2 regions of the Enterococcus sp. AMC1623 genome follow, and region 2 is predicted to be linked to the other one. Evidence: predicted binding sites of a transcription regulator. Region 2 holds the regulator's gene; the other holds the start of a gene.
The links. The regulator LexA, encoded in region 2, represses DNA repair genes until DNA is damaged. The targets are predictions, from matches to a motif close to CNAACANNTGTTNG.

Region 1 (6,994 bases), 590 kb from region 2:
TTAGAACGACAGATGAAATGTTGACAGAGTTCCAATTTTTAGGAAATGATCTGGCGAAGAAAATAGTTGTGGAAAATCCGAATAATTTAGTCGATAGTTGTGAAGTTGTCGTTCCTGTAAAAGATGAATTATATACACCAAAAATTCCTGGATCAGAACAAGAAATTACCGATTTAAGTTATAATCGCGCCAAAGAATTATATGGTAATCCATTACCAGATATTGTTGAGAAACGTTTGGAAAAGGAATTAAATTCTATCATCGGAAATGGTTTCTCAGTTATTTATCTTATTTCACAAAAGCTAGTACACAAGAGTAATCAAGATGGTTATTTAGTAGGTTCTCGTGGTTCGGTAGGTTCAAGTTTTGTCGCAACGATGACAGGAATCACTGAAGTAAATCCTTTAGCTCCCCATTATTTTTGCCCAGAATGCCAATATTCTGAGTTCTATGAAGATGGTTCCTATGGTTCGGGCTTTGATATGCCTGAGAAATCTTGTCCAAAATGTGGCACTCGTTTGAAAAAAGATGGTCACGATATTCCGTTTGAGACGTTCTTGGGATTCCATGGGGATAAAGTTCCCGATATTGATTTGAACTTTTCAGGGGAATATCAACCTGAAGCGCATAATTATACCAAAGTGTTATTTGGAGAAGAGTATGTTTATCGGGCAGGAACAATCGGTACAGTCGCCGATAAGACTGCTTATGGTTTTGTGAAGGGCTATGAACGCGATCATAATCTTCATTTTAGAGGAGCTGAAGTCGATCGCTTAGCCAAAGGTGCTACAGGGGTTAAACGTACAACTGGTCAGCATCCAGGGGGAATTATCGTTATTCCTGATTATATGGATGTCTATGATTTTACGCCTATTCAATATCCAGCTGATGATTTAGAGTCAGAATGGCGAACAACTCATTTTGATTTCCATTCCATCCATGATAATATTTTAAAACTAGATATTCTAGGACATGATGATCCAACCGTGATTCGGATGTTACAAGATTTATCAGGAATTGATCCTAAAACAATTCCGACAGATGATCCAGAAGTTATGCGTATTTTTGAAGGAACGGACGTATTAGGCGTTAATCCTGAAAATATTTATTCAAAAACAGGAACTTTAGGCATTCCAGAGTTTGGGACGCGCTTTGTTCGAGGAATGTTAGAACAGACGCATCCATCCACTTTTGCCGAATTACTGCAAATTTCCGGACTATCACATGGAACCGATGTATGGTTAGGGAATGCCGAAGAATTGATTCGACAAGGAACAGCTGATCTAGCAAACGTAATTGGTTGTCGTGATGATATTATGGTTTATTTGATGCATGCGGGGCTTGATGACGGTTTAGCATTTAAAATCATGGAAAGTGTTCGTAAAGGAAAAGGGATTCCTGATGACTGGCAAGTAGAAATGAAGAAACAAAATGTTCCTGATTGGTACATTGATTCTTGCTTAAAAATCAAGTATATGTTCCCGAAAGCCCATGCGGCAGCATATGTATTAATGGCACTACGTGTAGCGTATTTCAAAGTTTACTTCCCAATTTTATATTATTGTGCTTATTTTTCTGTTCGTGCAGATGACTTCGATTTGGTTGCAATGGCTAAAGGGAAAGAAGCAGTCAAAGAACGGATGAAGGAAATTACAGATAAAGGTATGGATGCTTCAACTAAAGAGAAAAACCTTTTAACTGTTCTGGAATTATGTAATGAAATGATTGAGCGCGGATATGAATTTGGCATGATTGATTTATATAAATCAGATGCAGAAAATTTTGTCATTGATGGCAATAAATTAATTGCACCGTTTCGTGCGGTACCAAGTTTAGGACTTAACGTAGCAAAACAAATTGTTGAAGCGCGTAAAAATGGTCCATTTCTTTCGAAAGAAGATTTAGCTAATCGTGGTAAAGTTTCGAAAACATTGATTGAATATATGACAGACAATGGTGTGTTAAAAGATTTACCAGATGAAAATCAATTATCATTATTTGATATGTTATAAATAAAGAAGCGAACCGTCAAAGAATATTCGACGGTTCGCCTTTTTTAAATACGGGTTAATTTAGCGACGACTTCACAACGAGCTGTTTGTGGAAACATGTCAACTGATTGTAAATAATCGACTTTAAAAACGGTTGATAATTTTTTCAAATCTTTCGCTAAAGTTGAGACATTACATGAAACGTACACAAGTTTTTTGGGGGTATGTTTCAAAATGGCTTGCAATAATTTGTCATCTAACCCTGTACGAGGAGGATCGACGACAATACTATCAGGTGAGAACCCTTCATTTAGCCATTTAGGCAACAAATCTTCGGCTGTTCCAGTCTCATAGTGAGTATTTTCGTACCCCATACGTTTGGCATTACGTTTAGCATCTTCAATAGCTTGTGGAATGATATCCATGCCACGGACTTCTTTCGCCTTGTCAGCAATGCTTAAGCCAATCGTTCCTACACCACAATACGCATCGACCACTGTTTCATTTTCTGTAATATTGAGTGCTTTTATTGCCTCGTTATATAAGACACTTGTTTGCTTTGGGTTCAATTGGAAGAAGGCACGTGCCGATAAATCAAAAATTAACCCATTTAAATGTTCTTCAATAGCTTCTTTTCCCCACAAGTGCATAGTATCATCGCCCATAATAAGAGAAGTCTTTTTGCTTTGCACATTTTGCATGATAGACACGACTTCTGGTAATCGCTGATTGATTTCACGAATAAGTGCATTTTTTTGTGGCAATTTTGGTGAATTGGTAATAAATACTAATTGTGTTTCACCTGTTTCAATCCCAATTCTAACCATTAATGTACGTAAAATTCCTGAATTTTTGCGTTCGTCATAAATTGGAATTTGATATTTATTTACCAATTGCATAACAGTATTGATTACTTTTTGTGTGGTTTCTTCTTGAACTAAGCAATCGTCAATCGCAACTAAGCGATGTGAATTTTGCTCATATAAACCTGCTTCAGCCCGCATTTGTTTTGGATTATAACGTATTTGAAATTGAGCTTTGTTACGATAATGCCAAGGATCATCCATGCCTAATGTGTCGCGCAATTCATATTTTTGATAATTTTTCGGTTTGAATTTTGCTAGTGCTTGTGCTAATAAATCTTTTTTGAAATCCAATTGTTTGTTATACGACAAATGTTGTAGCTGACAACCGCCACAACGGTCATAAAAGTTACACGGTGGCTGTACACGATCCCGACTTTTTTTAACGATTTTTGTTAAAGCAGCTTCCGCAAAAGTTGGGGTTGCTTTCGTCACTTTGGCAATAATTTCTTCTCCTGGTAAAGCTCGCGGAACGAAGACAATTAGTCGTTTATAATAACCAATTCCCTCGCCATTGATTCCTAGACGTTTAATTTTCAGTTGTAATGTTTGTCCAGTATTTAATTGTATAGTTGACATAAGTACTCCTTTATGTAAATTAATCTTATACATTTTAACACAATTCAGTTCACTTGCCTAAAAATGAGGAAATTTAAAAAAGATAGATGCTTTCTCAATTAAAAGCTAAGACAGATCAGTCAGAAGTTGCCTTCTCTTATACAAACGTTTCGATAAAATGGTATACTTTTTATTGGTGATTTAAGAATATTTTGTTTAAAATAGAATGTATGTTCGTGAGGTGATGACATGTTGAAAATAACTACTATTCGTAAAGAAAAAGGTGCTTTTTATCAAGTGAAATTTGAAGATAAACGAGAACTTCGTGTATCTGAAGATTTATTAGTTCGCTATCGTTTATTAAAAGGCACAGAGATCGATGAAAAAATTTTTGAAGAAATTAAAAAAAGTGCAGGGTATGATATCGGCTTACAGTTGGCAATGAACTATATCAGTTATCAATTGCGAACGGAGCAAGAGATGCGAATTTATTTAAAAGACAAAGAAATAACTAGCGATGATAGTCAAAAAATTATTCAACGCTTGAAAGAGTTACAATTAATAGATGATATTGGTTATGGTAAAAGCTACGTTCGGACACAGCTACGCTTAAGTGACAAAGGCCCCCAAGCGTTGATGCAGCAGTTACGTAAAAAAGGATTAAAAGATGAGGTCATTCAAGAGGTGATATTATTGTATACACCTGAAGATCAATTTGAAATTGGCGTGCGAACAGCAACTAAAATGCTAAACACCATTCGTGGTAAAAGCCATCGCGAGACGTTACAAAAACTGCGCATGAAATTAATGCAAAAAGGGTTTTCTAGCGATATTATTTCGATGGTGATGGAAGAAATTCCTAATGAAAAAGATGAGGACGACGAATGGGACGCGTTGCAAAAAGAAGGCGCGAAATTGATTCGGAGACATCGAACAGATAAACAAAAAATAAAACAAAAATTATATCAAAAAGGATTTGATTTTGATTTAATCCAACGATTTATTGATGAGGAAGTACTAGATGAAGACTGAAAACTGGCTAGAATGGGATGAAGAAACGCTTCACTCTTTTCAAGATATATTTTTAACGTGGTACCACCAAGAAAAACGTAATTTACCATGGCGTGCCAATACGCATCCTTACAATATTTGGATTTCTGAAATTATGTTGCAACAAACGCGCGTTGACACGGTAATTGGTTATTATTATCGATTTATGGAAGAATTTCCGACCATTCAAGATTTAGCAAACGCCGATGAACAAAAACTATTAAAAATTTGGGAAGGCTTAGGTTACTATTCACGTGCTCGTAATTTAAAAGTAGCTGCACAACAAATTATGGATGAATTTGGAGGTGTATTTCCGAGCACGCCAGAAGAAATTAGTACCTTAAAAGGGATTGGACCGTATACAACTGGCGCAATTAGTAGTATTGCTTTTGGTTTACCGGAACCAGCGATTGACGGAAATATCATGCGAGTCGTTAGTCGTTTATTCGAAATAGAAGAGGATATCGCTAAAGCAAGCAGTCGTAAAGTATTTGATGCAGCCACACGAAAAATCATTTCACACACACAACCAGGTGAAATGAACCAAGCATTTATGGATTTAGGTTCAAATATTTGTAATCCGACCGCACCGAGATGTGAAGAATGCCCAATCCAAGAATTTTGTTTAGCACATAAAAATAATCATCCCACTGCATTTCCTGTAAAGTCGAAAAAAGTAAAACCCAAAGATGTTTATTATATTGCTGGAGCGATTGAAAATTCTAAAGAAGAATTTTTATTGGTTCAACGTCCCGAAACGGGATTATTAGCAAAAATGTGGCATTTTCCATTACAGGAGGTAACCAAAGAAGACTATACGGAATTATTGCGTACATGGCAAAAAGATGAGGAACAACAGCTGACATTAGATTTAGTGGCAGAAGATTTATCGCCACAAGTCTTTGAGGAATTGCCTGTCATTTGGCAAAGAAAACATTTCGGCGAAGTAACCCATGTTTTTAGCCATTTAAAATGGCACGTTCTTTTATTTTATGGACGAACAAAAGAATCTTTTACATCAGAAAACGGTCAGTGGGTTCAACCAACGGATTTTTCAACGTTTGTTTTTCCAAAACCGCAACAAAAACTCGTTACACAGTTCAATAAATATCAGAAACTTGATAAACATTTCTAGGCAAGGACGTTTTTTATTGCTATAATATTAACGATGTCGGTGTAATGAACACCCAAACAAATGCGAATGAGGTTCGCTGAGGGAAGGGTTGCTATGCGAGTTCCAAAAGAAGGAGAGTTTGTCAGCATTCAAAGCTACAAGCATGATGGCAATTTGCATCGTACGTGGCGAGATACTATGGTATTGAAAACCAGCGAACATTCTATGATTGGTGTGAACGATCACACGTTGGTAACTGAATCAGATGGAAGACGTTGGGTAACCCGAGAACCAGCTATTGTGTATTTCCACAAAAAATACTGGTTTAATGTAATAGCAATGATTCGAGAAAAGGGGGTTTCCTATTATTGTAACCTAGCTTCACCTTATTTATTAGATGAAGAAGCACTGAAATATATTGATTACGATTTAGATATCAAAGTATTTCCTGATGGAGAAAAACGATTATTAGATGTCGATGAATATGAATTGCACAGCAAAATCATGCATTATCCACAAGACATCGATTTTATTCTAAAGGAAAATGTCAAAATTTTAGTTGATTGGATCAATAATGGAAAAGGACCATTCTCCGAGGGTTATGTCGATATATGGTATAACCGCTACAAGCAATTGTCGCAAAAGTGAGAGTAACAACACAAAAAGGAGCTAGAAATCTTCATAAGGTTTCTAGCTCCTTTTATGTATTGAATGTTATATACTTAAAATATCTAATGTTATAATATTTTTTGGAAATATTATTTTTTATGTAGAAAGAGGTATTTTTATGAATAGATATTATTATGTTATCAAAGATTTATATGAAAAAAGTCGTGTTAAAAGAAGTCTGAAAGAAATATGGGGCAAAAAATAAAATGGGTGTATATTATTTTGACAGGTATGATGATGTCAATTTTAGTCTTGGTGGTTAGTGCAGTTCTACAATTTTTTATTAAAATATTTTTTTGGATTATGGCATCTGCTTACATTTTAACAATACTATTTTCTTTAGCAGCTATAGTACTAGGCAAGTTTAATAAAAATGATATTCGTTCTAGAAAAAGTTGGTTACATGAAATAAATAATTTTGATAATCTTCTATTGGCATATAAATTTGATATTATTGATATTGAACGGATGATAAAATATATTGATGAAAATATAAAAGGAAATAGAGAAGAGAATAGAAGGAAATATGATATATTTGGAAAATGCATCTCAGTAACTATTGTTTCTTTTGGAATAGGTATTGGAGTATCAATTTGGAACAGTTATGAATTCAAAGGACATGAAGCTTTAATCACCGGGGCGATCACATTACTTTCTATTACTATTGTGATAATGATACTTTTGTTTATACTTTTTTTGGTGTATGACTCATTATTAGCTAAACAAAAAATAGAAGAGAAAATAAAAAT
Region 2 (6,994 bases):
GAACCATTGCCATAGTAGTCGGAGCTAACACTAATCCTGTGCCTAATAAAGGTAATACTGCTTTTCGATTTAAAGTATATTTCCTTTGTATTTTTTGATGGCGCTCACTACGTGTTTTGTAAGTCATAACATCCTCCTAAAAAGCTTTTCGAAAACTATATGAAAAAAACCATACAATCTAATGATAAAGCCATTGTATGACAAAATGCCAATGAAAACAATTTTTTTGTTCAAGTCTTTTAAAAAAAACGAACATAAAGTCTGATTTATCAACTTCCACATTACAAAAAGTTTTTAAAAAAACTTTCAATAAGATGTATAATATTTCTCCATAAAACAAAAAAAGAGGGCGAATCTGCCCTCTTTTTTATTAAATTGATTTAAATGTATTTACAACATTTTCAACAGTGAAGCCAAATTCAGCTAAGACTTTATCACCAGGGGCAGATGCACCAAAATGATCAATCGTAATGGTTTTTCCATGGCACTTCACATATTTTGCCCAACCAAATGAGGAACCTGCTTCAATTGCCACACGTTTTTTCACGCCTGGAACTAAAACAGAAGCTTTGTACTCATCTGATTGTTCGTCAAACAAATCAAAACTTGGTAAAGAAACAACCGATACGTCAATTCCTTCTTCAGCTAGCACTTTTTGTGCTTCCACAGCTAAGTTGACTTCTGAACCAGTCGCAATTAAAATACCTTCTGGTTTGTCTCCTTTTTGAGCCGAAATGACATACCCACCTTTGGCTACATTTTCATCGGCATTTTCTTTTGTCCCTTCAATGACTGGTAAGTTTTGACGACTTAATACTAAAACAGTTGGTTTATCCGCTGATGTCATGGCTAATTTCCAAGCGGCACGTGTTTCATTCCCATCCGCTGGACGAATCACTTGCACATTTGGCATACTACGTAAGCTAGATAATTGTTCTACTGGTTCATGGGTTGGTCCATCTTCCCCAACTGCTACAGAGTCGTGTGTTAACACGTAAGTAACGGGAATATTTTGAATCGCTGACAAACGTACCGCTGGACGTAAGTAATCAACGAAAACAAAGAACGTTCCGCCATAAACACGTGTGCCTCCATGTAATTGAATCCCGTTCATCGCAGCTGCCATCGCAAATTCACGAACACCAAACCAAATATTACGGCCTTCGTATTGTCCGGGTTCGAAATCTTTTTCAGCAGCGACCATCGTATTGTTTGAGGCAGATAGATCGGCTGAACCACCCCATAAACTAGGGACAGCTTTTGATAACGCTTGAATCATGTCTTTACTTGACACACGGCTAGCTTGACTTGATCCCACTTCATAAGTTGGTAATTCTGCTTCCCAATTTTCTGGCAATTCTCCGGCAAAAGCTTGGTTGAATTGGTTGGCTAATTCTGGATAAGCGGTTTCGTATGCTGCAAATAATTCATTCCAAGCTGCTTCATACTCAGCACCTTTGTCGACCATTGTTTCTTTAAAACGTGCTGCAACTTCTTCAGGTACAGAAAATTCAGGATAGTCCCAGCCGTACGCTTTTTTCGCTGCTTGAATGCCTTCTGCTCCTAACGGTGCACCATGAACAGAAGAGGTACCTGCATTTGGTGCGCCAAACCCGATGACAGTTTTCACTTCAATCAAGGTTGGTTTCTCTGTTTCTGCTTGCGCTTCTTCAATCGCTTTAGAAATCGCTTCTAAATCTGTTCCTTCTTCTACAAGGATATGTTGCCAACCGTAAGCTTCAAAACGTTGTCCGACATTTTCTGTGAACGCTTTTGATGTTGGACCATCTAAGGAAATATCATTTGAATCATATAATACAATTAATTTTCCTAATTTCATATGACCTGCCATTGAAGCTGCTTCTTGAGAAACACCTTCCATTAAATCACCATCTCCACAAAGTCCATAGGTGTAATGATCAATCACGTTAAATTTCTCACGATTGTAAGTAGCAGCTAAATGAGCTTCAGCCATTGCCATTCCGACTGCCATGGCAATCCCTTGTCCCAGTGGTCCAGTCGTTGCTTCGACGCCATCTGTATGGCCAACTTCTGGATGCCCTGGTGTACGGCTATCCCATTGACGGAAGTTTTTCAAATCATCGGTCGTTACATCATAACCTGCGCAATGCAATAAGCTATATAATAACGCTGAACCATGTCCTGCCGAAAGCACAAAACGATCACGATCGACCCAATTACGAGAAGTTTTTGGATTTACTTTCAAATGTTTTGTCCATAATGCGTAGGCCATTGGAGCAGCCCCCATTGGTAGTCCTGGATGTCCCGAATTTGCTTTTTGTACCGCATCAATACTTAATGTACGTAGCGTATCAACACCAAGTTGATCAATTTTATCAAACAATACTAACGCCTCCTATTTAGGTTTTTTTTACCTATATTACATATCTATTATAAAAGATACCTCTGCAATTATCAATACTTTTTGCATCGGTATCTTTTATTTTACTTTCTATTGTGTAAACCTTTCGCTTTTTGAATTTGTTTTAGTTTTTCCGGCGTCACATCATTGCCTTCTGGATCGACTACTTTCATCCCTTCAATATGGTGCTTCATCCCACCACGAAAAGCTGTAATATACTCTCGTCTTAATGTTTGCTGTTCTGCTTGTTCCTTTTCAGTAAGTCCTTCTGTTTTTTTCTTTTTAGCTAACTCATTAATTCTATCTAATTTTTCTTTGGATAACATGATATCAAGCTCCTTTCTTTTCCATCTTATACAAAACAATCAAAAAAAACAATCAAAACAGAAACCGAACGTTTGTTTGATTTTTTTCAGAGCATATGTTACACTACGTTTAATAAAACTAGTCATATTTTTCATTTTATAATGATTCAAATAAAGGAAAGAAGGTGTTCGTTTTGGCAAAACGTACAGAAAACCGACAACTTGAAGTTTTAAAATTTATTCATACTCGAGTCAGTGAAAAAGGGTATCCACCTACAGTGAGAGAAATTGGTGAAGCTGTGCAACTTTCCTCTACATCAACTGTTCATGGTCATTTATCACGTTTAGAAAAAAAAGGCTTAATCCAAAGAGACCCTACAAAACCTCGAGCCATTGAATTAACCACACTGGGCTTAGAAACAATCGGTGCTCAACAACAAAAAATCCCTTTGTTAGGTGTAGTAACTGCTGGTGAACCCATTTTAGCAGTAGAAGAGGCTTCTGATTTTTTCCCAATCCCTCCTAATCTAGTTGAAGATAGTGGCCAATTATTTATGTTAACCATTCGCGGCGAAAGCATGATTAATGCTGGCATTCTAGATGGTGATCAAGTAATTGTAAGAAAACAAGACATTGCTGGAAATGGCGATATTGTTATTGCTATGACTGATGAAGATGAAGCAACTTGTAAAAGATTTTATAAAGAAAAAACTTATATTCGATTACAACCGGAAAATGATTATATGGAACCAATTATTTTACCAAGTGTTAAAATTTTAGGGCTAGTTGTCGGTTTGTATCGTCACTTTTAAAAATTCTTCATATCTATAACGAAGAGCACCCAAAATGTTAACCTAAATTTTGAGTGCTCTTCATTTTTATTTAATTTGAAAGAATTTCTGCTGCTAAACCGTTAATAAAATCGGGATGAGTATTCGGCATATCTAAGCGACGGTACTCTCCATCTAATTCTTCTACTAATTCTTTACACTCAATATCATTATCATAGAGTGTTTCTAAATTATCTGCAACAAAACCAAATGGTAGGTAAATAATCTCTTCATAACCTTCTTTTAACAATTCTTCGGTCACATCTTCAACACGTGGACCAATCCATTTATCCGCTGTACGTCCAGCACTTTGCCACGCATGACCAAAGTCCAATGAACCTGCTACACGTTGCGCAATTGCTTTAGCGGCACCGGTTATTTCATCAACATACGGATCGCCATTTAGCAATAGACGCTCAGGCAAACTATGTGCCGTGAACAAAAATTTCTGCTTTTTCTCAGAATTCAATGCTGCTTGAATTTGGTTAGCCCAAAATACTTGAAATCCTTCATGTTGCCAAAAGTGACGATGTGCTGTATAGGAAATTTCTGGATAAACTTCCAATTCTTTTTCAACACGATCATGATATTGCTTAATAAAACTAGAATCATGTGGTGCTAGTACCATTCCATGAATCGTTTGAAATCCTTGCGCTACAATATCTGCCACTGCATCTTCAATAAATGGACGAATATGACGTAAACCAGTAAACACATGATACTCTACTGCGCTAGTCGCATTTAATTTTTCCTCAACAGCTAAACGTTGCGCCTCTGTGATACGAGCTAAGGGTGAAACTCCACCAATTTCTTCATAACGACCAGCTAATTCATCATAAAGTTCTTGGGAAGGTTCTTTCCCATGACGAATATGGGTATAATAATCCCAAATTTCTTCTGTATTGTTTGGTGTCCCATAACTCATTAGTAAAACTGCTTGTTTTTGCATGACAAATTATGCCTTCTTTCTCATATAAAAAATAAAAATTAGTGTGACAACCATTAAACCAATTAACATTTGGGAAAAACCAAGCGAACCAGTCGCATGTGCCAAGACACCGATTATGGTAATACCAATTGTCATACCTAATTTTTTACAAACCGATAATAAACTCAAAGAAGCATTACGATCTCTAGGCGAAGCTTCTACCACTAATACTTGTAACGGAACAGTCATTAATGCCCCAATCGCAATACCAAAGAACAACAGTGCAATCAAGAACATTTTAAACGAAACAACCGAGAAGTACATAGTAACTAAGCTAATAAAAACTAGCATCATTGTGCCTGTTGTAGAATGTGTTGCCCCTTTTCTATCTGTCCAAATTCCCGCAATTTTCGAACCAATAAAAGTTCCTACAGCCATTACTGTCATTAATGATCCTGCTTTTCTTGCATCAAGATGGAATGTCATTTCAATAAATGACGGTAAGAAAGCAAATAAAGACATCACTAAACCTGTTGTAATTCCTCCAAGTAAACTTGTACGATACGCAGGTACTTGCCATAATTTTCGTGAAAATAGTACAGCTAATTTTTCATTTTCTCGTGCTGTTTCTACCTTCATAAATAAAGTGCTAGCGATAATTAAAATTGCTGCATAAACAACTAATTCTACGATATGACCACGAGAAAACCCTCTTGTTAATAATAAATTAAATGCTAGTAAAGCTAATACAAACAAACTGTTTCCTTTGATATCAAACGATTTTGTTTCTGAGTTTGTTACTTTTGGCACAATGAAGAATGCAAGTAAGAAAATAATCGCAATTAAACATGCCATAACAAAATAAATATTACGCCAATCATGGGTTTTGGCTAAACTAACTACACTGATAATAGGTGCGACAATTGTCGATAAGGCAACTAATGCCCCGATATTCCCAACTCTTCCACCAATTTTCCTTTCTGTCTTGGCAAAAACCAAAGAAAGTGTCAACGTTAATAGCGAACTACTACCAAAAGCTTGCAGCGCACGAAAGACTAGTAACATTGGGAACGATTGACTTAAAGCAATCCCTAATACACCAACGAAATAAAACGCTAATTCTGTTAAAAAGACCATACGATAACCAAAACGGTCGATCATACTTCCCATAACAGGCGTAGCAAATAATAAACCTAATGTATAAATAGAAACAATCCAACTTTTTTCAGCAGGTGTTAACATTAATCCTCTAGCCATTGAAGATAAATTAGTACTAATAATTCCCGAATCTAATTGTGTGATAAATAAACTAATAACTAATAATGGGGCAAACCATCTTTCTGATTTTGTGGCACGTAACTCCATTGAACAAATCCTCCTAAAGCAACCCTAAATATGTTTGTAATTGTTGTGTTGTATTTAATGACGTTCCGACCATAAAATATGGAAAATCAGAATATACACTGCTGGCTTCTGAAAAGCGCATTTCATAAATAATTTTTTTAAATTCTAATGGATCTTCGGCAAATAAAGTTACGCCCCATTCATGATCATCAAAACCAATTGATCCTGTGATAAATTGACGAATTTTCCCTGCATATTTACGACCAATTAATCCATGTTCTTTCATTAGCTCACGTCTTTGGTCATAAGATAACGTATACCAGTTGACATCGCCTGAACGGACTTTGTTCATCGGATAAAAACAGATATACTCTTCTTTCGGTAATTCTGGATAAAGATTTTTATTTGTTCTTGCCCAAGCTGTCTCTGTTTTTGGCATTCCACTATATGTGCCAAGTTCAATTACGGAAACATAGCTGTGAACTGGTTGTAGGTATTGATAGATTGCCAAACTATGCCATGCGTTTTCAGCAGCATTGAGTTCTTTTAATTCTGGTCGCAACAGCATAAAACCAAAATCACCCTTGTGACCGGTCACATTCCACAAATAATGACTGCCTTTTTGTGCATCCTCAATTTCTTGCCATTCGTTCACTAACTCAGACAATTCGTTGATTGCTGCTTGCTTTGTTTCATTTGTTTCTTTTTGCCATGCTGCCCAATTCATTTGAAAAACAAGATGCAAGCAATACCATCCATCTAAGGTTTCCACCTTTTCTGTAATCATGTGTATCCTCCCTAAAAAATTAATTATATGTGTTACCGTTATTCGTTATATCATATTAAATAAATTTAAGCAGAGCTTTTGCTTGTGAAATTTTCAAAAACATCAGCGCATAATAAAAACAGCATGTACAACAATGGTACATGCTGTTTGTTATCACGTAGATTCCTTTAATAATAAAAATAAAAAGTAAGGCGCACCAATGATAGCAACGACTGTTCCAGCAGGAATTTCACCACTACCAGGTGACAAACGACCAATGGTATCGCTCAATAATAACAATAAACTGCCGATTATAGCTGCTATTGGTAGTAATTGCCAATGCTTTTTAAAGCCTAATCGCTTGGCAATATGAGGAGCAATCAACCCTAAAAATCCAATACCTCCCGTCACAGACACTGCGGCACCAGTTAAAGCAAC

Region 1: recX (recombination regulator RecX) is a predicted target of LexA. The motif match lies at 3,636-3,649, and genes of this name have one in related genera.

The regions. Positions count from the first base shown of each region.
Region 1 is NZ_CM177096.1:213,367-220,360, forward strand. Features, by position in the region: gene AC4BC7_RS01070 (PolC-type DNA polymerase III) at 1-2,012, shown strand, start outside; gene rlmD (23S rRNA (uracil(1939)-C(5))-methyltransferase RlmD) at 2,057-3,433, opposite strand; gene recX (recombination regulator RecX) at 3,662-4,444, shown strand; gene mutY (A/G-specific adenine glycosylase) at 4,434-5,597, shown strand; gene ntdP (nucleoside tri-diphosphate phosphatase) at 5,691-6,224, shown strand; gene AC4BC7_RS01095 (hypothetical protein) at 6,435-6,994, shown strand, end outside.
Region 2 is NZ_CM177096.1:801,348-808,341, forward strand. Features, by position in the region: gene AC4BC7_RS04045 (glucosaminidase domain-containing protein) at 1-127, opposite strand, end outside; gene tkt (transketolase) at 371-2,365, opposite strand; gene AC4BC7_RS04055 (DUF896 family protein) at 2,467-2,709, opposite strand; gene lexA (transcriptional repressor LexA) at 2,883-3,500, shown strand; gene hemH (ferrochelatase) at 3,571-4,467, opposite strand; gene AC4BC7_RS04070 (MFS transporter) at 4,474-5,811, opposite strand; gene hemQ (hydrogen peroxide-dependent heme synthase) at 5,825-6,577, opposite strand; gene AC4BC7_RS04080 (FecCD family ABC transporter permease) at 6,731-6,994, opposite strand, start outside.